DNA from 2 places in the Streptomyces sp. NBC_01298 genome. Region 1 is predicted to be linked to the other one. Evidence: predicted binding sites of a transcription regulator. Region 1 holds the regulator's gene; the other holds the start of a gene.
What was found. Region 1 encodes HrcA, which represses chaperone genes, less so after heat shock. Its sites were predicted from a motif close to TTNGCACTCNGNNNNNCNGAGTGCNAA; they were not measured.
Positions count from the first base shown of each region.

Region 2: groES (co-chaperone GroES) is a predicted target of HrcA. The motif match lies at 6,393-6,419, and genes of this name have one in related genera.

Region 1 is NZ_CP108414.1:6,136,662-6,151,923, forward strand. Features, by position in the region: gene rpsT (30S ribosomal protein S20) at 39-305, opposite strand; gene lepA (translation elongation factor 4) at 529-2,394, shown strand; gene OG730_RS27845 (AMP-dependent synthetase/ligase) at 2,626-4,518, shown strand; gene hemW (radical SAM family heme chaperone HemW) at 4,612-5,844, shown strand; gene OG730_RS27855 (DUF3097 domain-containing protein) at 6,140-6,937, opposite strand; gene OG730_RS27860 (MBL fold metallo-hydrolase) at 6,966-7,691, opposite strand; gene hrcA (heat-inducible transcriptional repressor HrcA) at 7,845-8,861, shown strand; gene dnaJ (molecular chaperone DnaJ) at 8,862-9,998, shown strand; gene OG730_RS27875 (nitronate monooxygenase) at 10,190-11,281, shown strand; gene OG730_RS27880 (16S rRNA (uracil(1498)-N(3))-methyltransferase) at 11,278-12,021, shown strand; gene OG730_RS27885 (histidine triad nucleotide-binding protein) at 12,122-12,481, shown strand; gene OG730_RS27890 (ribonuclease Z) at 12,485-13,402, shown strand; gene OG730_RS27895 (MFS transporter) at 13,599-15,026, opposite strand; gene OG730_RS27900 (carbohydrate kinase family protein) at 15,223-15,262, shown strand, end outside.
Region 2 is NZ_CP108414.1:3,810,471-3,825,732, reverse strand. Features, by position in the region: gene OG730_RS17060 (polysaccharide deacetylase family protein) at 9-893, shown strand; gene OG730_RS17055 (FtsW/RodA/SpoVE family cell cycle protein) at 884-2,320, opposite strand; gene OG730_RS17050 (LCP family protein) at 2,308-3,579, opposite strand; gene OG730_RS17045 (sensor histidine kinase) at 3,637-5,058, opposite strand; gene OG730_RS17040 (response regulator transcription factor) at 5,051-5,743, opposite strand; gene groES (co-chaperone GroES) at 6,563-6,871, shown strand; gene groL (chaperonin GroEL) at 7,008-8,639, shown strand; gene OG730_RS17025 (ester cyclase) at 8,756-9,454, opposite strand; gene OG730_RS17020 (SDR family NAD(P)-dependent oxidoreductase) at 9,560-10,333, opposite strand; gene OG730_RS17015 (MOSC domain-containing protein) at 10,343-11,020, opposite strand; gene OG730_RS17010 (LysR family transcriptional regulator) at 11,100-11,999, shown strand; gene OG730_RS17005 (WhiB family transcriptional regulator) at 12,252-12,587, opposite strand; gene OG730_RS17000 (response regulator transcription factor) at 12,967-13,578, shown strand; gene OG730_RS16995 (sigma-70 family RNA polymerase sigma factor) at 13,957-14,586, shown strand; gene guaB (IMP dehydrogenase) at 14,755-15,262, shown strand, end outside.

The sequences.
Region 1 (15,262 bases):
GGCCCGCTGGATCCTTGCCCGGCGATCACATCAGGGGCTCAGCCCTGAAGGGAGGCAACCTTGGTCGCCAGCGCCGACTTCTTGTTGGCGGCGGCGTTCTTGTGGATGACACCCTTCGAGACGGCCTTGTCGAGCGCGCGGGAAGCGGCGCGGGAAGCCACGGTGGCCTTCTCGACGTCACCGGCGACGACGGCCTCACGGGCCTTGCGGATGGCGGTCTTGAGCGAGGACTTGACGGCCTTGTTGCGAAGGCGAGCCTTCTCGTTCGTCTTGTTGCGCTTGACCTGGGACTTGATGTTCGCCACGAAAGAGCCTTTGCAGGTTCAGAGATTTGATCTTCGGATTGCGTCCCGTAGAGCTAGAGGGCACACGAGACACAGCTGCTCAGGCTACCAGCTGCCGTTCGACCGGCCCAAACCGAGCGCACTCTCCGGTTCATGGGACCATGGGAGTCTGCGTATAGATCCGTTTCGCGCAGACCGACGCCCACACTTCGTTCCGACTGCGACCCGAGAATCAGGACACTGCGTGCCCGCGATCCCCAGCCACGTGCCCGAGCCGAGCCGTACCGACCCGGCGCTGATCCGCAATTTCTGCATCATCGCGCACATCGACCACGGCAAGTCGACCCTTGCCGACCGGATGCTCCAGCTCACCGGTGTGGTGGACTCGCGGCAGATGCGCGCCCAGTACCTCGACCGCATGGACATCGAGCGTGAGCGCGGCATCACGATCAAGTCCCAGGCCGTCCGGCTGCCGTGGGCCCCGAACACGGGCGAGGACCTGGGCAAGACCCACATCCTCAACATGATCGACACCCCCGGGCACGTCGACTTCACCTACGAGGTCTCCCGCTCCCTGGCGGCGTGCGAGGGCACGGTCCTCCTGGTGGACGCGGCCCAGGGCATCGAGGCGCAGACCCTCGCCAACCTGTACCTGGCGATGGAGAAGGACCTGGCGATCGTCCCGGTCCTGAACAAGATCGACCTGCCGGCCGCCCAGCCGGAGAAGTTCGCCGAGGAGCTCGCGAACCTGGTCGGCTGCCAGCCCGAGGACGTCCTGCGCGTCTCGGCGAAGACCGGTCTCGGCGTGGACGTGCTGCTCGACAAGATCGTCGCCACGGTCCCGGCCCCGGTCGGCCCCAAGGACGCCCCGGCCCGCGCGATGATCTTCGACTCCGTGTACGACTCGTACCGCGGTGTCGTCACGTACGTCCGTGTCGTCGACGGCCAGCTCAACAAGCGCGAGCGCATCCGGATGATGTCGACCGGCGCCACGCACGAGCTGCTGGAGATCGGCGTCTCCTCCCCGGAGATGACCCCGGCCGACGGCATCGGCGTCGGCGAGGTGGGCTACATCATCACCGGCGTGAAGGACGTCCGTCAGTCCAAGGTCGGTGACACCATCACCAGCCTGAACAACGGCGCGACCGAGGCCCTCGGCGGCTACAAGGACCCGCGCCCGATGGTCTTCTCGGGCCTGTACCCGCTCGACGGCTCGGACTACCCGGACCTGCGCGAGGCCCTGGACAAGCTCCAGCTCAACGACGCCGCGCTGGTCTACGAGCCCGAGACCTCGGCGGCGCTGGGCTTCGGCTTCCGCGTCGGCTTCCTCGGCCTGCTGCACCTGGACGTGGTGCGCGAGCGCCTGGAGCGCGAGTTCGGCCTCGACCTGATCGCCACCGCGCCCAACGTGGTCTACCGCGTCGTCCTGGAGGACGGCAAGGAGGTCACCGTCACCAACCCGAGCGAGTTCCCCGAGGGCAAGATCAGGGACGTGTTCGAGCCGGTCGTACGGGCCACCCTGCTCGCGCCCTCCGAGTTCATCGGCGCGATCATGGAGCTCTGCCAGCAGCGCCGCGGCACCCTCCTCGGGATGGACTACCTCTCCGAGGACCGGGTCGAGATCCGCTACACGCTCCCGCTCGCGGAGATCGTCTTCGACTTCTTCGACCAGCTGAAGTCCAAGACGCGCGGCTACGCCTCCCTCGACTACGAGCCCACCGGCGAGCAGTCCGGCAGCCTGGTCAAGGTCGACATCCTGCTGCACGGCGACAAGGTCGACGCCTTCTCCGCCGTCTGCCACAAGGACGCGGCCTACGCCTACGGCGTGCGCCTGGTCGCCAAGCTGCGCGAGCTCATCCCGCGGCAGGCCTTCGAGATCCCGATCCAGGCGGCCGTCGGCTCGCGGGTCATCGCCCGCGAGACCATCCGCGCCATCCGCAAGGACGTCCTCGCCAAGTGCTACGGCGGTGACATCTCCCGTAAGCGGAAGCTGCTGGAGAAGCAGAAGGAAGGCAAGAAGCGCATGAAGATGGTCGGCTCCGTGGAGGTCCCGCAGGAGGCCTTCATCGCCGTCCTCTCCAGTGACGAGTCCGGCGGCAAGAAGAAGTAGCCGCGGCGAAGCCATTGGATGCGAAGCAGGCCCCCGTGCTCCGGCGCGGGGGCCCGCTGCGTATCCGGCCACGGAGCGGAACGCGGGTCGCGGGCGTCCGCTTCGTTATGAATCGGCGTCCCAGGGGCCCTTACGCGCCAGGCGGAGGGCCCCTAGTCTGATCACTGCTCGTTGGTTACTCGCCAGTTACAAGTCCTGTACATGCCCTGCCGCGTGGTCCGGAGGATGTCCGTGAGCGACACACAGACCTTGATCGAGAACCGTCCGCCCACCGTGGCGACCCTCTTCCTGGAGCGTGTCGCCGCCACGCCGAACGCCGAGGCCTACCGCTACCCGGTCCCCGCCGCGGGCGGCAAGGGCGGCCCGGACGACTGGAAGTCCCTCAGCTGGGGACAGGCCGCCGATCGGGTTTTCGCCATCGCGGCCGGGCTCGTGGAGCTCGGGATCCAGCCGGAGCAGCGCGTCGCGCTGGCTTCCAACACCCGGGTCGAGTGGATCCTCGCGGACCTCGGCGTGATGTGCGCCGGCGGCGCCGTGACCACCGTCTACCCGAGCACGAACGCGGAGGAGTCGGCCTTCATCCTCTCCGACTCCGAGAGCCGGATCCTGATCGCCGAGGACGCCGCGCAGCTGGCCAAGGCCCGTGAGCGCCGCGCCGACCTGCCCGAGCTGGCCCACGTCGTGGTCGTGGAGACCGCCGACGCCGTCGCGGCCGAGGGGGACCCCGAGGGCTGGGTGCTCTCGCTGGCCGACCTGGAGGCGCGCGGCCGCGAGTACCTGGCCAAGCACCCCGAGGTGGTCAAGGAGCGGATCGCGGCCATCACCGCCGACCAGCTCGCCACCCTCATCTACACCTCGGGCACCACCGGCCGGCCCAAGGGCGTGCGGCTGCCGCACGACAACTGGTCGTACATGGCCAAGGCCACCGTGGCCACCGGCCTGATCACCAAGGACGACGTCCAGTACCTCTGGCTGCCGCTCGCGCACGTCTTCGGCAAGGTGCTGACCTCAGGCCAGATCGAGGTGGGCCACGTGACCGCCGTCGACGGCCGCATCGACAAGATCATCGAGAACCTGCCGATCGTCCAGCCGACCTACATGGCGGCCGTCCCGCGCATCTTCGAGAAGGTGTACAACGGGGTCGCGGCCAAGGCCCGGGCCGGCGGCGGGGCCAAGTACAAGATCTTCCAGTGGTCCGTCGGCGTGGCCCGCGAGTACGCCAAGGTCACCCAGGACAACTTCCGCCGCACCGGCCGCGCGAGCGCCCCCCTGGGCCTCGCCGCCAAGCACAAGGTCGCCGACAAGCTCGTCTTCTCCAAGCTCCGCGAGGCCTTCGGCGGCAATCTGCGCGCCGCCGTCTCCGGCGCCTCCGCCCTCGCCCCGGAGATCGGCTACTTCTTCTCCGGCGCGGGCATCCACATCCTGGAGGGCTACGGACTGACCGAGTCCAGCGCCGCCTCCTTCGTCAACCCGGGCGAGGCCTACCGCACCGGCACCGTCGGCAAGCCGCTCCCCGGCACCGAGGTCCGCATCGCCGACGACGGCGAGGTGCTGCTGCGCGGCCCCGGCATCATGCAGGGCTATCACGGGCAGCCCGAGAAGACCGCCGAGGTGCTGGAGGCCGACGGCTGGCTGCACACGGGTGACATCGGCGAGCTCTCCGCGGACGGCTACCTGCGCATCACCGACCGCAAGAAGGACCTGATCAAGACCTCGGGCGGCAAGTACGTCGCCCCGGCTGAGATCGAGGGACAGTTCAAGGCGCTCTGCCCCTACGTCTCCAGCATCGTCGTCCACGGCGCCGACCGGAACTTCTGTTCCGCCCTCATCGCCCTCGACGAGCCCTCGATCCTGGTCTGGGCCGCCGAGAGCGGCCTGGAGGGCAAGACGTACTCCCAGGTCCTGGCCGCGCCCGAGACGAACCGGCTCATCGAGACCTACGTCCAGACCCTCAACGAGGGCCTCCAGCGCTGGCAGACGGTCAAGAAGTTCCGCCTCCTGCCGCGCGACCTGGACGTGGAGCACGGGGACCTCACCCCGAGCCTCAAGCTGAAGCGGCCGGTCGTCGAGCGCGAGTTCAAGCACCTCATCGAGGAGATGTACGAGGGGTCCCGGGAGGCGTAGCACCGGGCCCGGTCCGAGGCCCGGTCAGGGGCCCGGTCAGGGTCGCCGCGCGGGACCGTAAACGACCTTGGGGCAGTGCGGGACAATGGGCCCATGCCTTCCGCACTGCCCGACGGTGAACCCATGCCCGAAGACGGCTCCCTGCCGCCCCACGCCCTGGCGGGAGCGGGCGAGCGGCCGCTCGGGTTCTACCTGCACGTTCCGTACTGCGCCACGCGCTGCGGGTACTGCGACTTCAACACCTACACGGCCACCGAGCTGCGGGGCACCGGCGGCGTGCTCGCCTCCCGGGAGAACTACGCCGACACCCTGATCGACGAGGTCAGGCTGGCCCGGAAGGTGCTCGGGGACGACCCGAGGGCCGTCCGGACCGTGTTCGTGGGCGGCGGCACGCCCACGCTGCTGCCCGCCGGCGACCTCGTACGGATGCTCGCGGCGATCCGCGAGGAATTCGGGCTGGCCGAGGACGCCGAGGTCACCACCGAGGCCAATCCGGAGTCGGTGAACCCGGAGTACCTGGCCGAGCTGCGCGCGGGCGGCTTCAACCGGATCTCCTTCGGCATGCAGAGCGCGAAGCAGCACGTCCTGAAGGTGCTGGACCGTACGCACACCCCCGGCCGGCCCGAGGCCTGCGTCGCGGAGGCGCGGGCGGCGGGCTTCGAGCACGTGAACCTGGACCTGATCTACGGGACGCCCGGGGAATCGGACGAGGACTGGCGGGCGTCGCTCTCGGCCGCCCTGGGGGCCGGGCCCGATCACATCAGCGCCTATGCGCTGATCGTGGAGGAGGGCACCCAGCTCGCGCGGCGGATCCGGCGGGGCGAGGTCCCGATGACGGACGACGACGTCCACGCGGACCGGTACCTGATCCTCGACGCGGTGATGGCCGAGGCGGGGTACTCCTGGTACGAGGTCTCGAACTGGGCCACCTCCGAGGCCGGGCGGTGCCTGCACAACGAGCTGTACTGGCGCGGGGCCGACTGGTGGGGGGCCGGGCCCGGGGCGCACTCGCACGTGGGCGGGGTGCGGTGGTGGAACGTGAAGCACCCGGGCGCGTATGCGGCCGCGCTGGCGGAGGGGCGGTCGCCCGGGGCCGGGCGGGAGCTGCTGTCCTCGGAGGACCGGCGGGTCGAGCGGATCCTGCTGGAGCTTCGGCTCGTGGACGGGGTGCCGCTGTCGTTGCTCGCGGCGGCGGGGCTGGCGGCCTCTCGCAAGGCCCTCGCGGACGGGCTGCTGGAACCGGGGCCTTACGAGGCGGGGCGTGCCGTCCTGACCCTGCGGGGGCGGCTCCTGGCCGACGCGGTGGTCCGCGACCTGGTCGACTGACCCCGTTCCCGGGAGGCGGCCCTGTGGGGGAGGAGTTCCCCTACCCGCCCTTCGCCCGTTCCCCGGGCTCCGCCCGGACCCGCTGCCGCGTGCGGCGCCGTTGCCGGGGACCAGTCCCCGGACCCCTGCTCCTCAAACGCCGGAGGGGCTGGATTTTGCCCGGTCGGGGCTGGATTGCCCGCAGGGCAATTCCAGCCCCGCCGGCGTTTGAGGCGCGGGGTCTGGGGCGGAGCCCCTGGGAACGGCGGAAGGGCGGGTAGGGGACGGCCCCGCAGGGTTCGCCTCGCGCCCGGGGCTACGCCGTCACGTGGTCGATCAAGTGCTCCACCGCGCCCAGCAGCGTCGGCTCCAGGTCCTTGTACGAGGTCACGCGCGACAGGATGTGCTGCCAGGCGGCTCCGGTGTTCTCCGGCCAGCCCAGGGCGCGGCAGATGCCCGTCTTCCAGTCCTGGCCGGGCGGGATGACCGGCCAGGAGCGGATGCCCAGGGCGGAGGGTTTCACCGCCTGCCAGACGTCCACGTACGGGTGGCCCACGATCAGGACGTGCGGGGAGGTCACCGCGGCGGCGATGCGGGACTCCTTGGAGCCCGGGACCAGGTGGTCCACCAGGATGCCGAGCCGGGCGTCGGCCGCGGGGGCGAAGTCGGCGACGACGGAGGGGAGGTCGTCGATGCCCTCCAGGTACTCCACCACGACCCCCTCGATCCGCAGGTCGTCGCCCCAGACCCGTTCGACGAGTTCGGCGTCGTGGCGGCCCTCCACGTAGATCCGGCCCGCCCGGGCCACCCGTGCCCGGGCGCCGGGCACGGCGAGGGAGCCCGAGGCCGTACGGGCCGGTGCGGCCGGTCCCCGGGCCGGGCGGGTCAGGGTCACCACGGCGCCGTCCAGGAGGAAGCCGCGGGGTTCGAGGGGGAACACGCGGCGCTTGCCGAAGCGGTCCTCCAGGGTCACCGTGCCCGCCTCGCAGGCCACCACCGCGCCGCAGAAGTCCGTACCCGCCACCTCGACCACCAGGTCCGGATCGGCCGGCACCTCGGGGACGGGCTTGGAGCGCTTCCACTGCGGGGTCAGGTCGGGGGAGTACTCGCGCATCCGGCCGAGGGTAGGAGAGCGGGCCCGCTCACGTGTCCGACACGCCGAAACGGGCCGCCAGTGTGTCGCGTTGGGCACGGACGAAGGCCGCGTCGACCACCGCTCCGTGACCCGGCACGTACAGAGCGTCGTCCCCGCCCAGGGCGAGGAGCCGGTCCAGTGCCGCGGGCCACTGCCGGGGCACCGCGTCCAGGCCCGCCTGCGGCTCGCCCGACTCCTCGACGAGGTCGCCGCAGAAGACCACCTCGCGCGCACCGGGCACGAAGGCCGCCAGATCGTGCCGGGTGTGTCCCGGGCCCACGTTCGCCAGCAGGACCTGTACCCCGCCCAGGTCCAGCGTCCACTCGCCCGACACCAGGTGCCGGGGGAGCACCAGCAGGTCCGCCGCCTCGGCCGCCTCCGCCTCCGCGAGGCCGTGCCGCACCGCGTCGGCCCGCAGCTCGTCCCGGCTCACGGAGAGCAGGGCGTCCAGCCCGACCGGGCCGTAGACCTCCGCCCCCGCGAACGCCGCTCCGCCCAGCACGTGGTCGAAATGTCCGTGTGTGAATGCGAGATGGGTCACGCGCCGCCCCGCCAGCCGCTCCGCCTCGGCGCGCACCAGCGCGCCCTCCCGCAGGGAGGACCCGGGGTCGATCAGAAGGGCCGAATCCTCGCCCACCACCAGTCCCACGGTGCAATCCCACACCGGCAGGCGCTTGCGGCCGGCCCGTTCGGTGAGCCGTTCCCAGCCCGCCTCTTCCCAACGCACGTCCATGCCGCGACGCTACCTTGGCGGGCCGCCCTTGCTAGGGGTGTACCACCCCGCCGTACACTGACCGGGGGATCTCTGGCACTCGAACGCTCAGAGTGCCAGCAGGCAGGGCCTGCCGAAGCCGCGAACGACGGAAACGATGGAGGTGTGCGCGCGATGCTCAGCGAACGCAGACTCGAAGTGCTGCGTGCCATCGTCCAGGATTACGTCGGGACGGAGGAGCCGGTCGGCTCCAAGGCGCTCACCGAGCGGCACCGGCTCGGCGTCTCGCCCGCCACCGTGCGCAACGACATGGCCGTGCTGGAGGACGAGGGCTACATCGCGCAGCCCCACACCAGCGCGGGCCGGATCCCCACCGACAAGGGCTACCGACTCTTCGTCGACAAGCTGGCGGGGGTCAAACCGCTGTCGACGCCCGAGCGCCGGGCCATCCAGAACTTCCTCGACGGGGCCGTTGACCTCGACGACGTCGTCGGCCGTACGGTGCGGCTGCTCGCGCAGCTGACCCGGCAGGTCGCCGTCGTCCAGTACCCCTCGCTCACCCGGTCCACCGTCCGGCACGTGGAACTGCTCTCGCTGGCCCCGGCCCGCCTGATGCTGGTCCTCATCACGGACACCGGCCGGGTCGAGCAGCGGCTCGTCGACTGCCAGACCCCCTTCGCGGACACCTCGCTCGCGGACCTGCGGGCCCGCCTCAACAGCATTGTCGTCGGCCGCCGGTTCACCGACGTGCCGCCGCTGGTGAAGGACCTTCCGGAGTCCTTCGAGACCGAGGACCGGGTGACGGTGAAGGCCGTCCTCGACACCCTCCTCGAAACGCTGGTCGAGGAGGCGGAGGAGCGGCTGATGATCGGCGGCACCGCCAACCTCACCCGCTTCGGACACGATTTTCCCCTGACGATCAGGCCGGTGCTCGAAGCGCTGGAGGAGCAGGTCGTGCTCCTCAAGCTGCTGGGCGAGGCAAGTGAGTCGGGAATGGCCGTAAAGATCGGGCATGAGAACGCCTACGAGGGACTGAACTCCACGTCCGTCGTCTCGGTCGGCTACGGTTCGGGCGGCGAAGCAGTCGCCAAACTCGGCGTGGTCGGACCGACCCGCATGGACTACCCCGGAACGATGGGAGCGGTACGCGCAGTGGCACGTTACGTCGGACAGATCCTGGCGGAGTCGTAAGTGGCCACGGACTACTACGCCGTTCTCGGCGTGCGCCGCGACGCATCGCAGGACGAGATCAAGAAGGCCTTCCGGCGGCTCGCACGCGAGCTGCACCCGGATGTGAACCCCGATCCCAAGACGCAAGAGCGTTTCAAGGAGATCAACGCGGCCTACGAGGTCCTCTCGGACCCGCAGAAGAAGCAGGTCTTCGACCTCGGCGGCGACCCCCTGTCCTCCTCGGGCGGCGGCGGGGCCGGCGGCTTCGGAGCGGGTGGCTTCGGCAACTTCTCCGACATCATGGACGCCTTCTTCGGCCAGTCCTCGCAGCGCGGACCGCGCTCGCGGACCCGCCGCGGCCAGGACGCCATGATCCGCCTCGACCTGGAACTGGACGAGGCCGCCTTCGGCACGACCAAGGACATCCAGGTCGACACGGCCGTCGTCTGCACCACCTGCTCCGGTGAGGGCGCCGCCCCCGGCACCTCGGCGCAGACCTGCGACATGTGCCGCGGCCGCGGTGAGGTCTCGCAGGTCACCCGGTCCTTCCTGGGCCAGGTCATGACCTCGCGCCCCTGCCCGCAGTGCCAGGGCTTCGGCACCGTGGTCCCGACCCCGTGCCCCGAGTGCGCGGGCGACGGCCGGGTCCGCTCCCGCCGCAGCCTCACGGTCAAGATCCCGGCCGGCGTCGAGAACGGCACCCGGATCCAGCTCGCGGGCGAGGGCGAGGTCGGCCCCGGCGGCGGCCCCGCCGGCGACCTGTACGTGGAGATCCACGAGCTGCCGCACCCGACCTTCCAGCGGCGCGGGGACGACCTGCACTGCACGGTCACCATCCCGATGACCGCGGCGGCCCTGGGCACCAAGTGCCCGCTGGAGACCCTGGACGGCCTGGAGGAGATCGACATCCGGCCCGGTACCGGGTCCGGGCAGGCGATCCCGCTGCACGGGCGCGGCGTCACCCACCTGCGCGGTGGCGGGCGCGGCGACCTGATCGTGCACGTCGAGGTCACCACCCCCGGCAAGCTGGACCCGGCGCAGGAGGACCTGCTGCGCCAGCTGGCCAAGCTGCGCGGCGAGGAGCGGCCGATGGGCCAGTTCGCGCCGGGTCAGCAAGGCCTGTTCAGCCGCCTGAAGGACGCCTTCAACGGGCGCTGAGCCGCGCGCGGAGCAGCGTACGAGAACACCTGCGAGCCCGGTCCGGGGATGCCCCGGACCGGGCTCGCGGCATGCGGGGCGGCGGGGCGGCGGCAGGGCGGCGGCGGTATTCGGGCACCCCGGTGAAGGGGACTATGCCAGGCGAATGCCGTGATTCGGTCCCGTGAGCGGGACATGGCACGATGCAGCTCATGTCCTCCGCACCGAACGGTCTCTTCGCGTACCCGATCGTGCAGGCGCCCATGGCGGGCGGCGCGTCCTGCCCGCCGCTCGCGGCCGCCGTGTGCGAAGCGGGTGGGCTGGGCTTCCTCGCCGGCGGTTACAAGACCGCCGACGGCATGTACCAGGAGATCAAGCGGCTGCGCGCGCTCACCCGCCGTCCCTTCGGCGTCAACCTCTTCCTGCCGCAGACCTCCCACGTGGACCCGGCGGCCCTGGAGGCCTACCGCGGGCACCTCGCCAGCGAGGCGTCCTGGTACGAGATCTCCCTCGCGGACGAGGACATCATCGGCACCAGCGACGACGGCTACGACGCCAAACTGGCCATTCTCATCGAGGACCCGGTACCCGTGGTCTCGTTCACCTTCGGCCTGCCCGCGCCCGCGGCCTTCACCTGTTTGCGCAAGGTCGGTACGTACACGATCGCCACCGTCACCTCCGTCGAGGAGGCCCGCGCCGCCCAGGCGGCCGGCGCCGACGCCGTGTGCGTCCAGGGCGTGGAGGCGGGCGGCCACCAGGGCACCCACCGCGACGACCCGCAGGGCGACGGCACCGCCGGGGTCGGCCTGCTCGCGCTCGTCGCGCAGGTGCGCGAGGCCGTGGCCCTCCCGATCATCGCGGCGGGCGGCCTGATGCGCGGCTCGCAGATCGCCGCGCTGCTCGCCGCGGGCGCGGAGGCCGCGCAGCTCGGCACGGCCTTCCTGGCCTGCCCGGAGTCGGGCGCGCACCCCCTGCACAAGAAGGCCCTGACCGACCCGCTGTTCGTCCGGACGGAGCTGACCCGGGCCTTCTCGGGGCGGCCGGCCCGCGGACTGGTCAACCGGTTCATGCGCGAGCACGGCCCGTACGCCCCGGCCGCGTACCCGGCGGTCCACCACCTCACCGCGCCGCTGCGCAAGGCCGCCGCCGCGGCCGGGGACCCGCAGGGCATGGCCCTGTGGGCGGGCCAGGGGCACCGGCTGGCGCGGGCCCTGCCGGCCGGGGAACTGGTGGAGGTGCTCGCGGCGGAACTCGGCGCGGCACAGGACGCGTTGAAGGCAATGCAGATGAGGAGTGCGTCATGACCGCCCCGGTGTTCGTGGTCGAAAAGGTTCCCGCGGGGCCGGAGTTCGTCCTGGACGGCTCCGAGGGCCGCCACGCGGTCTCCGTGAAGCGGCTGGCCCCCGGCGAGGCGCTCGTGCTGACAGACGGCCGGGGAGGCTGGGCCGAGGCCGTCGTGACGGCAGCCGAGGGCAAGGACCGCCTCGTCGTCTCCGTGTCCGGGGTCTTCGAGGAGCCGGAGCCCGCCGTCCGGATCACCGTCGTCCAGGCCCTGCCCAAGGGGGACCGGGGCGAGGTCGCCGTCGAGACCATGACGGAGACCGGCGTCGACGCGATCGTGCCCTGGCAGGCCTCGCGCTGCATCACCCAGTGGCGCGGCGACCGGGGCGCCAAATCCCTCGCCAAGTGGCGGGCCACCGCACGCGAGTCCGGCAAGCAGTCCCGCCGGGTCCGCTTCCCCGAGGTCGAGGAGGCGCTGTCGACCAAGCAGGTCGCGACGCTGCTCGCGGAGGCCGACCTCGCGATGGTCCTGCACGAGGACCGGGACGCCCCCTCGGGCGCGCTGGCCACCGCGGAACTGCCCGCCGCCGGCTCCGTCGTCCTGGTCGTCGGACCCGAGGGCGGGGTCTCCCCGGACGAACTCGCCGCCTTCGCCGCGGCCGGTGCGCACCCGTACCGGCTGGGCCGCTCGGTGCTGCGCACCTCGACGGCGGGCACGGCCGCGGCGGCGGTGCTGCTGGCGCGGACGGGTCGCTGGTCCTGACGGCCGTGACGGCCGTGACGGGCTGTCGGCCCTGACGGGGCCGGTGGGCGGTGGTGGATACGATGCCGGAATCGATCACCCGTCACGAAGGGCTCAGCACATGGCCGGGGAACCGCAGGCCGACTGCCTGTTCTGCAAGATCGTCGCGGGGACCATCCCCGCCACGGTCGTCCGCGAGACGGACACGACCGTCGCCTTCCGCGACATCAACCCGCAGGCGCCCACCCACGTCCTCGTCATCCCGAAGGCGCACTACCCCGACGCCGCCTCCCTCGCGGCCGCGGAGCCCGGGATCGCCGCCGACGTCCTGACCGAGGCCGGCCGGGTCGCGGCGGACGAGGGGCTCCCCGACCACGCCTACCGGCTGGTCTTCAACACCGGCGCCCGCGCCGGCCAGGTCGTCTTCCACGCCCACGCGCACGTCCTCGGCGGCCGTGGCTTCGAATGGCCCCCGGGATAAACCGTGTCCGCAAGAGAATTCGTGGTGCTGGGCACCGCCAGCCAGGTGCCCACCCGCCACCGCAACCACAACGGCTACCTGCTGCGCTGGGACGGCGAGGGCATCCTCTTCGATCCCGGCGAGGGCACCCAGCGCCAGATGCTCCGCGCCGGGGTGGCCGCGCACGACATCAACCGGATCTGCGTCACCCACTTCCACGGTGACCACAGCCTCGGTCTCGCCGGGGTCATCCAGCGGATCAACCTGGACCGGGTCCCGCACCCCGTCACCGCCCACTACCCGGCCTCCGGGCAGAAGTTCTTCGACCGGCTGCGGTACGCCACGGCTTACCACGAGACGGTGCGGCTCGCCGAGGAGCCGGTGGCCGAGGACGGGGTCCTGGCGCGCGGGGACGCGTACACCCTGGACGCCGTACGGCTCTCGCACCCGGTGGAGTCCTTCGGCTACCGGCTCACCGAGCCCGACGGGCGCCGGATGCGGCCCGAACTGCTCGCGCTCCACGGCATCAAGGGGCCGGACGTGGGGCTGATCCAGCGCGAGGGCAGCCTCGGCGGAGTCACGCTCGACGAGGTCAGCGAGGCGCGCGCCGGACAGCGGTTCGCCTTCGTCATGGACACCCGGCTCTGCGAGGGCGTCGAGGAGCTCGCGGCGGGCTGCGACATGCTGGTCATCGAGTCGACCTTCCTCGACGAGGACGTCCGACTGGCCACCGACCACGGGCACCTCACCGCCGGACAGGCCGCCCGGGTGGCCCGGGACGGGGGCGTGCGGCACCTCGTGCTGACGCACTTCTCGCAGCGCTACACCGACCCGTCGGAGTTCGAACGCCAGGCCCGTGCGGCCGGGTTCGAGGGCGAGCTCACGATCGCGGCGGACCTCGTACGGGTTCCCGTGCCGAAGCGGGCCGGACAGCCCGGGTAGCGCGGCCCCGCGGGGCCGCCCGCGGCGGCTTGCGCGGAGCCCTTCCCCGGCCGCGACCGTTCCGCTGCGCGGGGCGGAGTTCCCCTACCCGCCCTTCGCCCGTTCCCCGGGCGGCGCCCGGACCCCCTGGGGCTCCGCCCCAGACCCCGCGCCTCAAACGCCGGCGGGGCTGGATGTGGCTGACGCCGCCGGTGGCCTAGACGCCCGTGCGGGTCCGGCGGCGGGTGCGGTCCCGGCCGCGGCGGGCCGCCGCCGGGGAGAGCAGCAGGACCCGGAGCGGCGGCAGGCGCAGGGGGCGGGGCCGGAGCTGCGGGAGTTCCACGACCTCCAGCTCCTGCGCGCCGACCCGCGGCACCGAACCGGCCGGCGTCCCGGCTCCGGCGGCGAGCACGGCCGCCGGGGCCCCGCCGCGGCGTCGCACCGAGCCCGGGGTCAGCGGGCGGCCGCCGACGTGCAGGGCGACCCCGGCCATCGGCCCGGCCACCGCCAGCAGCAGGATGCCGAGGCCCAGCCCCATGCCGGGGAACCCCGCGGCCTCGGCGAGCAGGCTCCCGGTGACGGGCCCGCAGGCCACGCCGAGCGAGGACGCGGAACCGACCAGGACGGCCCACCGCCCGCGCGGGTCGAGGGCGGCGGCGAGGCCGATGGCGTAGGAGAGCACGACGGGGTAGACCGCGTTCCACAGGATCTCCCCGGCGGCGAAGGCGCCCAAGTCCCGCGCCTGCGAGGCGAGCACCACGCAGCAGGCGATGACCACCGTGCCCACGCCCACCGGGACCGCCCGCCCGAGCCGGGACCCGAGCAGGGAGGCGCCGGTGACCCCGAGCAGCCCGGCGCCGAGCGCGGCCGCGAAGACGATGCCGAGGGTGACCTCGGACAGGCCCGCCTGCTGCGCGCCGATGCGGCCGCTGACGCCCCACAGGGCGTTCTGGGCCAGCGACCACAGCATCAGGGCCCCGGCGAGCACCACCCCGGCGCGCGGGTACGGGAGCCGCCCGGAGGCCCGTACGGCCGGGCCGCCGCGGTCGCCGAGGCCGGTGCGGCGGGCGAGGTCCGCGGCCTCCGTGGCCTCCGTGCGATCGGCCCCGGGCAGGCGGCCCGTCGCCGGCCAGCACACCAGCGCGACCAGGGCGATCGCCGCGAACGGCAGCCCGTGCCCGCCGCCCAGCCGGGGCAGGGTCAGGTACAGGGCCCCGGCCGTGGCCGACACCGACAGCAGCCCCAGCGAGGAGGTCCGGTGCGGGTCGCGCTGCGCCGCGATCCCGGAGGCGGCCACGGCCGTGGCCGTGCCCGAGCCGAAGCCGCCGACGACGGCGCCCGCGATGACGAGGGGCAGCTGCGCGGTGGCGGCGGCCGTGCCGTACCCGAGGACGGCGAGCAACAGCCCGAGCCGGGCCAGCGGGCGGGGCCCGAGGCGCGGGATGCGGGAGGCGAGGGTGAATCCGGCGGCGGCCGAGCCGAGCAGCAGGACCGAGCCGATCAGTCCGGCCTGCGCGGGGCTCAGCGGGAGGTGCGCGTCGAGCCGGCCGACGACGGTCGGCAGCAGGTACGGGGCGACGTAACCGGAGGTGAAGAGCGCGACGAGCGGCCAGGCGGCGGGCGGCGCGGGGGTGCGGTCGGGCACGGGTGTTCCAGGATGTGCAGGTGGAGCGTGAGATTCCGCAAGACCGCGGGGGCTCATATCTATCAAAATGCCCGATCCTCCGAGAAGGGCGTTCGGGCGGTGATCTGCGTCACACTGTATTCCGGGTCGGCCCGGGAGGGAGGGCCCGGAGGCGGTCGTGGGTTGAATCCCATCAGGAAGTCCGATCGGGAAGCCCATGGAAGAACGACCCGCTGAAGAAACGAACCGCCAAGCTC
Region 2 (15,262 bases), 2.3 Mb from region 1:
GAAAACAAGTGAAGTACGCGCGCCGGTTCGTAGCCGGAACGCTGGCGGCCGGCGCGCTCGCGCTGTCCCTGACGGGGTGCGGGGACAGCGTGGACCCCATCGAGAGACTGGGGCGCAAGACCACGGAGGCCAGGGCGACGCCGTCGCCCTCGGGGGCGGCCTCCCCCTCCGCCGCGGGCCGCGGAACGGCGGCCGCGGCGGACGAGGCGTACAAGAAGTGGGGCCTCAGCGGCCCCCTCCAGTACGCGCCCAAGCCGGCCGCCAAACCGCAGATCGCACCCGCCAAGGCGGGGCGGGTCCAGGTCATCGACCGAATACCCGTCCCGGCGGACGACAAGGTCGTCTTCCTGACGTTCGACGACGGCGCGGAGAAGAACCCCGAGTTCCTGACGATGGCCGCCGATCTGAAGCTGCCGATCAGCATGTTCCTCACGGACAACATCGCCTCGTCGGATTACGGCCACTTCGAAAAGCTCCGCGACAACGGCTCCGGCAGCACGATAAACAACCACACCCTGACGCACCCGAATCTGCGCACCCTGTCCTTCGAGGCGCAGAAGAAGGAGATATGCGGGCAGCAGGAACGCCTGGAGAAGCGCTTCGGCAAGCGGCCGGCGCTCTTCCGGCCGCCGTACGGCAACCACAACGACGACACCCTCAGGGCCGCGCACGAGTGCGGGATCTCCCAGCTCCTCCTGTGGCGCGTGTCGATGCAGATCAACAACTTCCAGTACGCCGAGGGCTCCACCCTCAAACCCGGTGACATCATCCTGGCCCACTTCCGCGGCCCCGCCGAGCTGAAGGGCACGACGGAGACCGAGATGACGACCCGGATGCTCCGGCGGATACAGGAGCAGGGTTACCGGATCGGCCGGCTGGAGGACTACCTGTAGGGCGCGGCGGGGTGCGGTTCGGGCCCGGCGGCCTGCGGCGTGATCGTGGGCGTGATCGTCGTCTCCGCCGGGCCCCGCGCGTCCGCCTCGCGTTGTCGTTCGGTGCTGTCGGAGATGCGCAGCAGCAGGGCGATCATGATCCAGTTGGCCAGCAGGGACGAGCCGCCCGCGGCCAGGAAGGGCAGGGCCTTGCCCGTCAGCGGGATCAGCCCCGTGACGCCGCCGGCCACGATGAAGACCTGGAGTGCCAGGGCGGACGACAGGCCCACCGCCAGCAGCTTGCCGAACGGGTCGCGGGCGCCCAGCGCCATCCGCAGCCCGCGCTGCACGAGGAGCGCGTAGAGGATCAGGACGGCCATGACCCCGGCCAGGCCGAGCTCCTCGCCCACCGTCGTCAGGATGAAGTCGCTGCGGCCCGCGAACTTGATCAGTTCCGGATGGCCCAGGCCGAGGCCCGTGCCCGAGATGCCGCCCGTGCCGAAGCTGAACAGCGCCTGCGCCGACTGGTCCGAGACGATGCCCGGCGGCCGGTCCTTCCAGTAGTACGACAGCGGGTTCAGCCAGGCGGCCACGCGGGCCTTGACGTGGGGCTCCGTCGTGCCCACGACGAAGGCGCCCGCCGAGGCGAGGACCAGGCCGCAGACGATCCAGCTGGTGCGTTCCGTGGCCACGTAGAGCATGACCACGAAGACGCCGAAGAAGAGCAGCGAGGTGCCGAGGTCGCGCTCGAAGACCAGCACCAGCAGCGAGACGATCCACACCGTGATGAGCGGGCCGAGCTGGCGCATCGGCGGCAGCCGCATGCCCAGGAACTTGCGTCCCGACAGGGCCAGCGCGTCACGGTGGATCACCAGGTAGCCCGCGAAGAAAACCGCGATCATGATCTTCACGAACTCGCCGGGCTGGACCGAGAGCGCGCCGAACTTGATCCAGCGCTTCGCCCCGTAGGTGTCCGCGCCGAAGAACGCGGGTGCGATCAGCGCCACCAGGGCCACGGCCATCGTGATGTAGATGAACCGCTGGAGGAGGCGGTGATCGCGCAGCAGTCCCAGCACCGCGATGCAGGCCGCGACGCCGATCACCGTCCATATCAGCTGGCCGGGCGCCACCGCCGGAGAGTTGTACCGGTCGAGGTACCCCTGGTCGAGGCGGTGCAGCAGCACCAGCCCCAGCCCGGTCAGCAGCAGGGCCAGCGGGAAGATCAGCGGATCCGCGTACGCCGCGAACCGGCGCACGGCCAGGTGCCCCACCAGCGCGAGCAGCGTCATGCTGACCACGAAGCCGGTGAGGCCGGCCGGCAGCTCGTCGTTCATCGCGAGGCCGGCGGCGATGTGGCCGGAGACGGTCACCGCGAGGACGAGGACGAGGAGCAGTGCTTCCGTGCGGCGGCGCGCGCCCGCCGAGGTCAGGGGCTTCAGTCCACGCACGGGACGCCGCCGCCGTCGATGGCGGGGGTTCCGCTGCTGCTCCGGGACGGTGAGGGCGCGGGGGCGGAGCTCTTGGGGGAGCCCGCTGAGTCCGCGGAGCCCTGCGGGGCGGGCGGGGTGCCCGGTGAGGAGGGAGCGGTGCCAGGCGCGCTCGGGCTCGCAGTGGCCCCGGGCCCGATCCGCTCGGCTATGAACCGCTTTATCTTCATATCGTCTACGACGTTTATCTCGGCGCCATGGTTCCGTCCGAAGCTCTCGATGGGAAGGGTCACAAACTCCACGTTGCCCCCGGACAGGTTCTTCGCCTGCTTCACGAAGGACAGCAGGTCCCATCCCCGGTCGGTGACCACGTCCTGCTTCGCCGCGTCGATCAGCTTCATCAGCTTCACCGGATCGGTGAAGGTCCCGGCCTGGTTCAGCTGGTAGGTGGCCCCCGCCAGGAACGCCTGCTGCCGCTTCGTCCGGTCCAGGTCGCCCATGGTCAGGCCGTGCCGCTGCCGTACGAAGGCCAGCGACTGCTGCCCGTCGAGCGTCTGGCGCCCCGCCGGGAAGTCGGCCCCCGAGAAACCGTCCTTCGCCGGCTTCTTCAGACACACCGGTACGCCGCCCAGCGCGTCCGCGAGGTGATAGAAACCGGCCAGGTTCAGCTCGGCGAAGTGGTCGATCGGCACGCCCAGGAAGGTGCGCACCGTCTCGATCTCCGCCTTGCGGCCCGCCTCGCGCCCCTCCCGCTCGAGCCGCCTCCGGTCCGTGACCCCCTGGGCGGAGAGCTGGTCCTCGACCTTGGCCTTCGCCCGCCCGTACGCCTCCTTGATCTTGGCCTTGCCGGTGAAACCGGGCACCCCGTGCAGCTCGACGAAGTCGTCGCGCGGCACCGAGAAGGCCTTCGCCTCGCTCCCGTCGCCGGGGACGTGCAGCAGGATCAGGGTGTTGGTGTTGTAGCCGCCGACGGCCGAGGTCGCGCCCGCGTGCAGTTTGTCGAGCACGGCCGGCGGGAGGTCCTCGCCGTTCTGGTCCCGGCGGCTGTCCAGGCCCATCAGCAGGATGTTCACGTCGCCGTACTTCGACTTCTCGGCACCCTCCAGGGCCTTGGAGCTGCCGATGCTGGAGGCGAGGTCGTCGTACAGGTACCAGGCGGTCGCCCCCGCGAGCACCACCAGGGCGCAGCCGGACGCCAGCAGGGTGCGGGTGAGCCTGCGGCGGCGGGACGCGGCCGCCGGGGACTTCGGTGCACGGGTCTTCCTGCGGTGGGCGCTCATGCCTGTCGATGCTGGGGGAGCGGTGCTGAAGGAAGCCTGAGGGTCCTGAAGGCGTCTTCAGGGGGCGGGGGTGGGGGCGGGTGCGGCGCCGCGGCCGGATGAGGCCGGGGCGGGCACGCGCAGCACCAGCCGGGCGCCGCCGGCGGGCGCCGGGAGCGCGCGGACGTCACCGCCGTGCGCCCGGGCGATCTCCCGGGCGATGGCCAGCCCCAGGCCGGTGCCGCCGCTGGCCCGGCCCCGGTCCGCGTCCAGCCGTACGAACCGCTCGAAGACCCGGTCCCGGTCGGCCTCCGGGATGCCCGGCCCGTCGTCCGTGACCTCCAGCATCGCCCAGCCGTCCTCGGCGAAGGCCCGCACCACGACCCCGGTACGGGCGTACCGCAGGGCGTTGTCCACCAGGTTCGCCAGCGCCCGCTCCAGCCGCGCCGGATCCCCGGACGCCGGTACGGGAGCCCGCGCGTCCACCCGTAGCCGGGCCCGGGGCTCCGGGCGCCGCGCCACGTCCTCGGCGGCCAGCAGCGCGAGGTCCACCGGCTCGGGGCGCGGCGCCGGCCCGCCGTCCAGCCGGGCCAGCAGGAGCAGATCGGCCGCGATGCCCTGCAGCCGCTCGGTATCGGCCAGCGCGGCCGCCACCGACTCCCGGTCGGGGTCCCGCAGCGCCACCTCCAGCCGGGACCGGACGGCCGCGAGGGGATTGCGCAGCTCGTGCGAGGCGTCGGCGGTGAACTGCCGCTGCCGGGCGTCGCTGCGCTCCAGCCGGTCGAGGGTGTCGTTGACGGTCCGTGCCAGCTGCGCGATCTCGTCGGCGCCGCCCGGGTCCGGGACCCGCCGGTCCAGCTCGCTCCCGGTGACCGCCGCCAGCCCGGTGCGGATCGCGGTGACCGGGCGCAGCGCGTGGCCCGTCACCCACCAGGCCAGCAGCGCCGCGAAGGCGATCAGCGGGGGCGCGCCGGCGAGCAGGCCCAGCGCGACGGCCCGGTTGGCGTCGTCGACGTCGCCGAGGACGGTCGCGGCGTAGACGGTGTGCGGGTCGTGCGCCCCCGGCGGGCCGGGCGCGTCCACGGCGACCACCACGCGCCGCTGTGCGCCGGGGCGTGCGGGCGGCAGCACGGCCGACCGTACGTCCTGCCCGGCCGCGGGGCCCAGCTCCGTGAGCTCCGGGGTGTCCTTCAGGTCCCCACTGGTGGCCACGACGGTCCCGGCCGCGTTCCGTACGAGGACCAGGTCGACCCCGCCCTCGGGCGCGGGCAGCCGGCCGCCGGCCGGGAGGCTCCCGGTGTCGGACTGCGCGGCCACCTTGCGGGCGGCCAGCTCGGTGCGGCCGGTGGTGTTCTCGATGAGGTTGGCGCGCAGCAGGGTGTAGAGCCACAGCCCGCCGGCGGCCAGTACGGCGGCCATCGCGAGGGCGGCCGCCGCGGCGGCGCGGGCGCGGAGGCCGCCGAGGCGGCGGGGCCGCGGCTTCGACGGCGGCTCAGCCACCGTCCGGGGCCATCCGGTAGCCGGTGCCGTGCACGGTGAGGATCGCGCGGCGCCCGAAGGGGGCGTCGATCTTCCGGCGGAGCGAGGAGACGTAGACCTCGACGATGTTCGGGTCGATGCCGTGCGGGGTGTCCCAGACCTCGTCGAGGATGTCCTGCTTGGCGACGGCCCGGCCGGGCTGCTCCATCAGGCAGCCCAGGACGCCGAGCTCACGGGCGGTCAGCTCGATCTCGTGCGTGCCCCGGCGGCAGCGGCGGCCCTGGGTGTCGAGGACGAGGTCGCCGGCTTGCAGCACCCCGGTCCGGGCGGCGGCGCCCGCGCCGGCGGCGCGGCGGGTGAGCGCGCGGAGGCGGGCGGCGAGGACGACGAAGGAGAACGGTTTCGTCAGGTAGTCGTCCGCACCCGAGTCCAGGCCCTCGGCCTCGTCGTACTCGCCGTCCTTGGCGGTCAGCATCAGCACGGGGGTGGCGACGCCGTGGGACCGCATCCGGGTGCAGATCTCGTAGCCCGAGAGGCCGGGGAGCATCAGGTCGAGGAGGACCACGTCGTACGGGCCTCCGGTGAGTGCCAGGTCCAGTCCGCGGTGGCCGTCGTGGGCCAGGTCGACCCAGTGGCCGTCGGCGGAGAGGCCGCGCCGCAGTGAATCGGCGAGGCTGACTTCGTCTTCGACGACCAGGATCCGCATGCCCCAAGCGTCACATACCGGGCAGCCATTCCTTCTTGCTTGACGCCGACCACACCTCTTTCACGCCGACCTCGCACCGCTGCGCGGGCTTCGCCCGGCTGCGCCGGACTCCGTCCGGCGGGGCGGGTGCGGGTGGTTGGGCCCTGCGGGGCGGAGTTCCCCTACCCTCCCTTCCACCGTTCCCCGGGCCAGCCCGGACCCGGTCCTCAAACGCCGGACGGGCTGAAAGGAGCGGGGCCCCGGGCTGCGCCCGGCCCCCTCTGGGGCTCCGCCCCAGACCCCGGTCCTCAAGCGCCGGACGGCTGGAGTGGCGCGGGCGGTCTGGAATATCCCCCAGCCGGGGTCGGTGGGGGCTGCGGCGGGGCCGGGGTCGGCGACGGGGGCGGGGTGGGGTGTTGGCCGGGACGTAAAGCGTGATTTGTGGCGCGAGAACACGCGCACCCTGTCGAAGTAGCGGGCAGGGCGCCTAAATCATGCAGTCCAGGCCGACACCCCACCCCGCCCCCGGCACCGGCCCCCACCCGCAGCCACCGAGCCTCGGCGCAAGCCAGCCCCGCCGGCGCTTGAGGCGCAGGGGCCCGGGGACAGCGTCCCCGCAGGATTCGGGGCCTCGAACAGGCGGCCAAGGCTGCGAAACCAGCGGCGCGTATTGGCACTCCGCTTGACCGAGTGCTAATCCCCGGAATAGTCTCGCGTCTGGCACTCGCCCCTGGTGAGTGCCAACACGGCGACAGGCAGATCCGGCACCCGCGACGACGGATCGACATGGTCGCCACCTCAGACAATTAACCCCGGATCTCCGAAGCGGAAGGTCAGATCGTGACGACCACCAGCTCCAAGGTTGCCATCAAGCCGCTCGAGGACCGCATTGTGGTCCAGCCGCTCGACGCCGAGCAGACCACGGCCTCTGGCCTGGTCATCCCGGACACCGCGAAGGAGAAGCCCCAGGAGGGCGTCGTCCTCGCCGTGGGTCCGGGTCGCTTCGAGGACGGCCAGCGTCTCCCGCTGGACGTCACCGTCGGCGACGTCGTCCTGTACTCCAAGTACGGCGGCACCGAAGTGAAGTACAACGGCGAGGAGTACCTCGTCCTCTCGGCCCGCGACGTGCTCGCGATCGTCGAGAAGTAATCACTTCTCCAGTTTTGCTTTGAGCTACGCCCCTGGTCACCCCTGCTGATGCCGGGCGGCGAGGGGCGTAGTTCGTGTCTGACAGGCGGTCGCGGTGAGCGGCCGGGGATAGCAACGAGAGGGCTGAACCGCTCCCATGCCGAAGATTCTCAAGTTTGACGAGGACGCCCGTCGCGCCCTTGAGCGTGGCGTCAACAAGCTCGCCGACACCGTCAAGGTGACGATCGGTCCCAAGGGCCGCAACGTCGTCATCGACAAGAAGTTCGGCGCTCCCACCATCACGAACGACGGCGTCACCATCGCCCGTGAGGTCGAGCTCGACGACCCGTACGAGAACCTTGGCGCGCAGCTCGTCAAGGAGGTCGCGACCAAGACCAACGACGTCGCGGGTGACGGCACCACCACCGCCACCGTGCTGGCGCAGGCGCTGGTCCGCGAGGGTCTGCGCAACGTCGCCGCGGGTGCTTCCCCGGCCGCCCTGAAGAAGGGCATCGACGCCGCGGTCAAGGCCGTGTCCGAGGAGCTCCTCGCGACCGCCCGCCCGATCGAGGACAAGTCCGACATCGCCGCCGTGGCCGCGCTCTCCGCGCAGGACCAGCAGGTCGGTGACCTCATCGCCGAGGCGATGGACAAGGTCGGCAAGGACGGTGTCATCACCGTCGAGGAGTCCAACGCCTTCGGCCTGGAGCTCGAGTTCACCGAGGGCATGGCCTTCGACAAGGGCTACCTGTCCCCGTACATGGTCTCCGACCAGGAGCGTATGGAGGCCATCCTCGATGACCCGTACATCCTGATCAACCAGGGCAAGATCTCCTCCATCCAGGACCTCCTGCCGCTGCTCGAGAAGGTCATCCAGGCCGGCGCCTCCAAGCCGCTCCTGATCATCGCCGAGGACGTCGAGGGCGAGGCGCTCTCCACCCTCGTCGTCAACAAGATCCGTGGCACCTTCAACGCCGTCGCCGTCAAGGCGCCCGGCTTCGGTGACCGCCGCAAGGCGATGCTCCAGGACATGGCCACCCTCACCGGTGCCACCGTCATCGCCGAGGAGGTCGGCCTCAAGCTCGACCAGGCCGGTCTGGACGTACTGGGCTCCGCCCGCCGCGTCACGATCTCCAAGGACAGCACCACCATCGTCGACGGTGGCGGCTCTTCCGACGAGGTCCTCGGCCGCGTCAACCAGATCAAGGCCGAGATCGAGTCGACCGACTCGGACTGGGACCGCGAGAAGCTGCAGGAGCGCCTGGCGAAGCTCGCCGGCGGCGTCTGCGTCATCAAGGTCGGCGCCGCCACCGAGGTGGAGCTCAAGGAGAAGAAGCACCGTCTCGAGGACGCCATCTCGGCGACCCGCGCCGCGGTCGAGGAGGGCATCGTCTCCGGCGGTGGCTCCGCTCTCGTCCACGCCGTGAAGGTGCTGGAAGGCAACCTCGGCCTGTCGGGCGACGAGGCCACCGGTGTCGCGGTCGTGCGCCGCGCCGCCGTCGAGCCGCTGCGCTGGATCGCGGAGAACGCCGGCCTCGAGGGCTACGTCATCACCGCGAAGGTCGCCGAGCTCGAGAAGGGCCAGGGCTTCAACGCCGCCACCGGCGAGTACGGCGACCTGGTCAAGGCCGGCGTCATCGACCCGGTCAAGGTCACCCGCTCCGCGCTGGAGAACGCCGCTTCCATCGCGTCGCTGCTGCTCACGACCGAGACCCTGGTCGTCGAGAAGCCGGCCGACGACGAGGGCGACGCCGGTCACGGCCACGGTGGCCACGGCCACAGCCACTGACCTCGTCAGTAGGCGCGGCCGGTAAGAACGGTCGGTAAGTACGGCAAAGCCCCGGTCACCACTGCCAAGCGGTGGTGACCGGGGCTTTCTCGTCTGCTGTCCGGTGCTGTCCGGTGCTATCCGGGCATCATGCCCATCTGGCGCATCAGGCCCGGTGCGTCGTAGTACCACCAGTCCTCGGCGATCTGGCCGTTCTCGATCCGGCAGGTCGTACAACCCGACATGGTGAATTCCTTGCCGGTCGGCGCGACCCCCATGAACTCGCCCTTGTGAGTGCCCTTCCAGTCCCACAGGGTGGTGACGCAGTCGCCTTCGGCGACCTGCCGCGTCATGTCGAAGGTCATGTCGAACGCGCTCCGCCACATGCCGACGGTCTTGCGGATGCCCTCGCGGCCGCCGCCCTCGCCCGCCTTCTCCATGATGTCGTGGGTGACGTAGTCGGCGGCGATGCACTCCTCGACGGCGTCGAAGTTGCCCTTGCCCACGACCTCCTCGAGGAAGCGGTTCACGACGAGCTTGTTGAGGTACTCGTCACGGACCACGTCGAGGTTCATGAACTTCGGCATGCCTTCGCAGAGCGCCACCATCTCCTGGAACATCCGGTCGGTTTCCGGGAGCGAGGAGTTCCTCATGGCCTCTTCGTACGAGGGGAATTCGACGAGGTCCACGTAGTGGGTCTTGGAGTCGCGATCCCTGCCGATGAGCGTGTGGGTGACCGTGCGCCTGCCGGCGGTCTGCTCGGCATAGCGGTCGATGAGACTGTTCATCTCGTCGAAGCGCTTGGTCTCGTAGTCGATCACTTGTACGAATGTCATCGCGTCGCCTCCCGCGCTGGATGGGACACATCCAGTCTAGGGAGATTTCACCCATATGCCCCGTTTACCCACAGGTCACCACGGGATGCGGGACCCGCGCCCCGATTACTGGGGCCCGTACTTGCGCCCCGTGCGCGAGGACATCCCGCCCAGCAGCCCCCGCGGGGTCAGCTTCACCACGCCCATCAGCGCCTTGTACCGCGGATCCGGGATCGACACCGTCTTGCCCCGCGCCAGATCGGCCAGCGCGGCGGCCACCAGCTTGTCGGCGTCGAGCCACATCCAGCCGGGGATGTTGTCCGTGCCCATGCCGGCCCGCTCGTGGAACTCGGTGCGCACGAAGCCCGGGCACAGCGCCATCATCCGTACGCCCGAGCCGGTCAGGTCCTTGGCCGCGCCCTGGGTGAACTGCACGACCCAGGCCTTGCTCGCCCCGTAGGTGCCGCGCGGCAGGAAGGCGGCCACCGAGGCCACGTTGATCACGCCGCCGCGCCCGCGCGAGCGCATCGGCTCCACGGCCGCCGAGGTCAGCCGCAGCACGGCCTCGATGTGGACCTTCAGCATGGTCAGCTCGTCGGCCATGGACACTTCGAGGTAGCGGCCCTTGTTGCCGAAGCCCGCGTTGTTCACCAGCAGGTCCACCGGGTGCTTGCGGTCGGCGAGGCGCTCCTCGACCGCCGTGATGCCCTCCTCGGTGGAGAGGTCGGCGGCCAGCACCTCGGCCTCGATGCCGTGCCGGTCGTGCAGCTCGGTGGCCTGCTCCCCGAGGCGCTTGGTGTCCCGCGCCACCAGGACGAGGTTGTGCCCCTGGGCGGCGAGCCGCCGGGCGAAGGCGGCGCCGATGCCCGCCGTGGATCCCGTAATCAACGCAGTCGTCATAGGCGCAACCTAGTCGCCCGGCTTCCCGTACTTCTCCACGTGGGCCAGCGCCTTGTCCCGGGCTTCCGGCTCCAGCGCGTCACCCGCCGCCAGTGTGCGCGGCAGCAGCTCCCGCTCGGTGGTGAAGGCGCGGAACCAGAACGCCACCGTCACCTCGTGGTCCGGGCGGTGCGCGACCTCGATGGTGTCCCCGGGGGAGACCGAGCCTTCCCGCAGGACCCGCAGGTAGGCGCCCGGCCGGGCCTCCTGGGTGAACCGCTTGACCCAGGCCCTCTCGCCGAGGATCCCCTGGAAGGTCCGGCACGGGATGCGGGCCGAGGCCACCTCCAGGAGCAGATCGGGTCCGACCCGCCAGCGCTCGCCGAGCAGCGCGCCGTTCACGTCGAGTCCGGAGGTGGTGAAGTTCTCGCCGAAGGTCCCGCCGGGCAGTTCGCGGCCGAGCTCCCGCTCCCACCACTCCAGGTCCTCGCGGGCGTACGCGTACACGGCCTGGTGGTCACCGCCGTGATGGCGCAGGTGACAGACGTCGTCCCCTTCGACGCCGCTCGCGCCGACGCCCTTGGGGCCCGGAGCGAAGACCCGTACGGGGCCCGGCGCGGGGATCTTGCCGTGACCGGTCAGCCCGTCCGGGGCGTCGGTGTAGTCGACGGCCGTCGCACGGCCGAGGTTCACGGAGATCAGATGCATGGCACCACGCTAGCCGATCACCTCAAAGGCAGCCGGGGGTCATTCGCGCCGAGATCAAAGTACCCCTTATGCTCGAAGGGTGATCGAGGCACGTCATCTCCGAGTTCTGCGCGCTGTCGCCGGAACCGGGTCCTTCTCCGCCGCCGCCCGCGAGCTCGGCTGCACCCAACCGGCCGTCTCCCAGCAGATGAAGGCGCTGGAGCAGTCCGCCGGCACCCCGCTGCTGATCCGCACCGGGCGCGAGATGCGCCTCACCCAGGCCGGTGAGGCGCTGGTCCGGCATGCCGCCGGGATCCTCGCCGGACTGACGGCCGCGGAGGAGGAGGTCGCGGCCATCGCCGGGCTGCGCGCTGGGCGGGTCCGGCTGGTCTCCTTCCCCAGCGGCAGTTCCACGCTGGTGCCGACCGCGCTCGCGGCGATGCGCGCCGAGCACCCGGGGACCCGGATCTCACTGGTCGAGGCGGAGCCGCCGCGCTCGGTGGAGATGCTGCGCGAGGGGGACTGCGATCTGGCGCTGGCCTTCCGCTACGGCGGCGCCTCGGGATCGGCGGCCGAGTGGGAGGACCTCGTGGTCCGGCCGCTGCTGACCGACCGGCTCGTCGGGCTGGTTCCCGAAGGGCACCGGCTGGCGGGAGCGGAGCGGGTGGGCATGGCGGAGCTGGCCGACGAGCCCTGGATCGCGGGCTGTCCGCGCTGCCGCCGCCATCTGGTGGAGGTGTGCGAGGCGGCCGGTTTCACCCCGCGCATCGACTTCGCCACCGACGACTACCCGGCCGTGGTCGGCCTGGTCGGGGCCGGGCTCGGGGTCGCGGTGCTGCCGGAGCTCGCGGTGGAGTCCGTACGGGCCAAGGGCGTGAGCACCCTCGTCGTGGAACCGGCCGTCGAGCGGGAGGTCGTCGCGCTGACCCTGCCCGACCTGGCCAGGGTGCCGGCGGTGGCCGCGACCCTGGTCCAGCTGGAGCGGGCCGCCCGGCGCTGACGGCCGGGCGCGCTCGGTCCGGCGCCGGCGGCCGGCCCTGGCGCGGATGGCCCTGGCCCCGATGGGCCGGGTGGCCGGATCCCGCGGCGGACGGGGCCGCCACGCGAAGGACCGTACGGCGGTACGGCCGGTCGGGTGGCAGCCCGGTCCGGTACGCGGCACACCCGTGCGCGTCGGTGCTGCGTGTGCCGGTGCTGCGTGTGCCGATCAGATCGGCGAAACGTTCCTTCGGTCGTTTCGTGTGGAGCCCGGTCAGTGCGGGGCGATCGGCGCGCTCGGCCCGATCGCGGTGGTCGCCGGGATCAGGCGGTGGCGGGCGCGGCCCATCAGTTCTTCGCGTTCGTCCTCGGTGAGGCCGCCCCACACCCCGTAGGGCTCACGGACGGCGAGTGCGTGCGCGGCGCATTCAGAACGCACCGGGCATCGCATGCAGACCTCTTTAGCCGAGGTCTCGCGCGCGCTCCTGGCCGCGCCCCGCTCGCCTTCCGGGTGGAAGAAGAGGGAGCTGTCGACCCCGCGGCAGGCAGCCAGCAGCTGCCAGTCCCAGAGGTCGGCGTTCGGTCCGGGGAGGCGGGAGAAATCTGCCATTGGTAGTCCTCTTGGTGCCGGTACTGAGGCGGATACGGTCCATGTCTCCACACCTACTGTCGTAGTAGATGTAAATATGACTCATTGGGAATCTAGCCTCAGACATGCGCCAAACGGAAGGAAAGCCGCCAAATAGGGCATACCGTCATCTGGAGGACACGCGGCGAGTGGCTCCTGCCTTGTGTTCGCTTCCTCACGTAGAGTGCCGAAGGTGTCCGTCCGACCCGTAACTCTTTCGAGTGACCATCGTTGAGAGTGCGAAGGCGGTTGAACCAAGAAGTTCTCGGACATGTGTCCGGGGGCATCGACCGCACAGGTGACGATACGTACCAGCCTGGAGGCTCAAGGTGACGCGCATCAGCAGCTGCGGAGGGCGGTCATGACATCCGTCCTCGTCTGCGACGACTCCCCGCTTGCCCGAGAGGCGCTCCGCCGCGCGGTTGCCACCGTGCCCGGCGTCGAGCGTGTGACGACGGCTGCCAACGGCGAGGAAGTCCTCCGCCGCTGGGGTGCCGACCGTTCCGACCTGATTCTGATGGATGTACGGATGCCCGGGCTCGGCGGTGTGGAGACGGTGCGCCGGCTGCTCTCGGCCGACCCCGGGGCCCGCATCATCATGCTGACGGTCGCCGAGGACCTGGACGGCGTGGCCCTCGCGGTCGCCGCCGGCGCCCGGGGCTACCTGCACAAGGACGCCTCGCGCGCCGAACTGCGGGCCACGGTCACCCAGGCCCTCGCCGACCCGACCTGGAGGCTGGCCCCGCGCCGGCTCCGTTCGGCCGAGATGGGCGCCGCGCCCACGCTCACCGCACGCGAGATCCAGGTGCTGGAAGGCATGAGCCACGGCCGGTCCAACGCGGAGATCGGGCGCGAGCTCTTCCTCTCCGAGGACACGGTCAAGACGCACGCCCGCCGGCTGTTCAAGAAGCTGGGTGCGTCCGACCGGGCGCACGCCGTGGCGCTCGGGTTCCGCTGGGGCCTGGTCCGCTGACCGCAGGTCCGCCGGCCCTCACCGGCCGGCGGTGCCGTCGGCGGGCCGGCCCGTCCCGGCCCCCGGCCCACCCCGGACCCGCGGCCCCGGCCGCCCTCCGGAATCTCCCGCCGTCCGATCCGCCGCACCCTGGTGCGCGCGGGGGATTGACGGTGCACAATCCGGGGGACGTGTCGCTTCGGGCGCGATGCCGCATGCTTGAGGGTGTGGCGCATCCTGGAGATGTCGCCGCGGGGACGATTCGGCCGAGCGGGAGGGGAGGGCCAGACCATGAGTTCCGGTGCACCCACCCCGCACGACCCGTCGACGCATAACGCTTCGACGCACAACACGGGCCGCGGTGCCGCGAATGCCCCGGCGCCAAGGCACCATGGATTGATGCGCGACGACGAGGCCCCGGGGTCACCCGCGACCACAGGGGGCGGCGGCGCCTCCCGCAACAGCGGCGACGGTACCGTCAGCGCGCTCGTACGCCGTGCGGTGGAGGGCGACGAGCAGGCCACCCACGATCTGCTGGCCTTCGTGCACCCCCTCGCCATCCGCTACTGCCGCTCCCGCCTGTCGCGACTTCCGGGTGACGCTCGTCACTTCGTGGAGGACCTGGCGCAGGAGGTCTGCGTCGCCGTCCTGATGGCCCTGCCGCGCTACCGCGACACCGGACGCCCCTTCGAGGCCTTCGTCTTCGCCATCGCCGCGCACAAGGTCGCCGATCTCCAGCGGGCCGCCATGCGCCATCCGGGCAGTACGGCCGTGCCCTCCGACGAGATGCCGGAGCGGCCCGACGACTCCCTGGGGCCGGAGGAGCGCGCACTGCTGAGCAGTGACGCCGCCTGGGCCAAGAAGCTGCTCGCCAACCTTCCGGAGAACCAGCGCGAGCTCCTCGTCCTGCGCGTGGCCGTCGGGCTGACCGCCGAAGAGACCGGGCAGATGCTCGGAATGTCCCCCGGGGCGGTGCGCGTCGCCCAGCACCGGGCGCTGAGCCGGCTCCGCGCGCTCGCCGAGCAGTAGGCCGTGCGGGTCTTCCCGTAGGCCGTGCGAGGTTTTTCCCGTAGGCCGTACGGGTTTTTCCCGTAGGAAGATACGAACCTTGGCGTCGATCTTCGTCGTGGAATGAGAGGCGTCGGGATCCCGTTAGCATGGACATCCGCGCTGAGCAAGACCATCTTGGAAGGTGTCATGACTGTGAACGGCAGCGACTCGACTGGGATGCCCGACAAATTCGCCACGCTCGGCCTCACCTATGACGATGTGCTGCTGCTCCCCGGGTCCTCGGACATGTCCCCGGACGCCATCGACACCTCCTCGCTCATCTCCCGCAACGTGCGCGTGAACGTCCCGCTGCTCTCCGCCGCCATGGACAAGGTCACCGAGGCCCGGATGGCCATCGCGATGGCCCGCCAGGGCGGCGTCGGCGTCCTGCACCGCAACCTCTCCATCGCCGACCAGGCCAACCAGGTAGACCTGGTCAAGCGCTCCGAGTCCGGCATGGTCACCGACCCGATCACGGTGCACCCCGACGCGACCCTTGGCGAGGCCGACGAGCTCTGCGCGAAGTTCCGCATCTCCGGCGTCCCGGTCACGGACCCGGCGGGCAAGCTGCTCGGCATCGTCACCAACCGCGACATGGCCTTCGAGTCGGACCGCAGCCGCCAGGTGCGCGAGGTCATGACCCCGATGCCGCTGG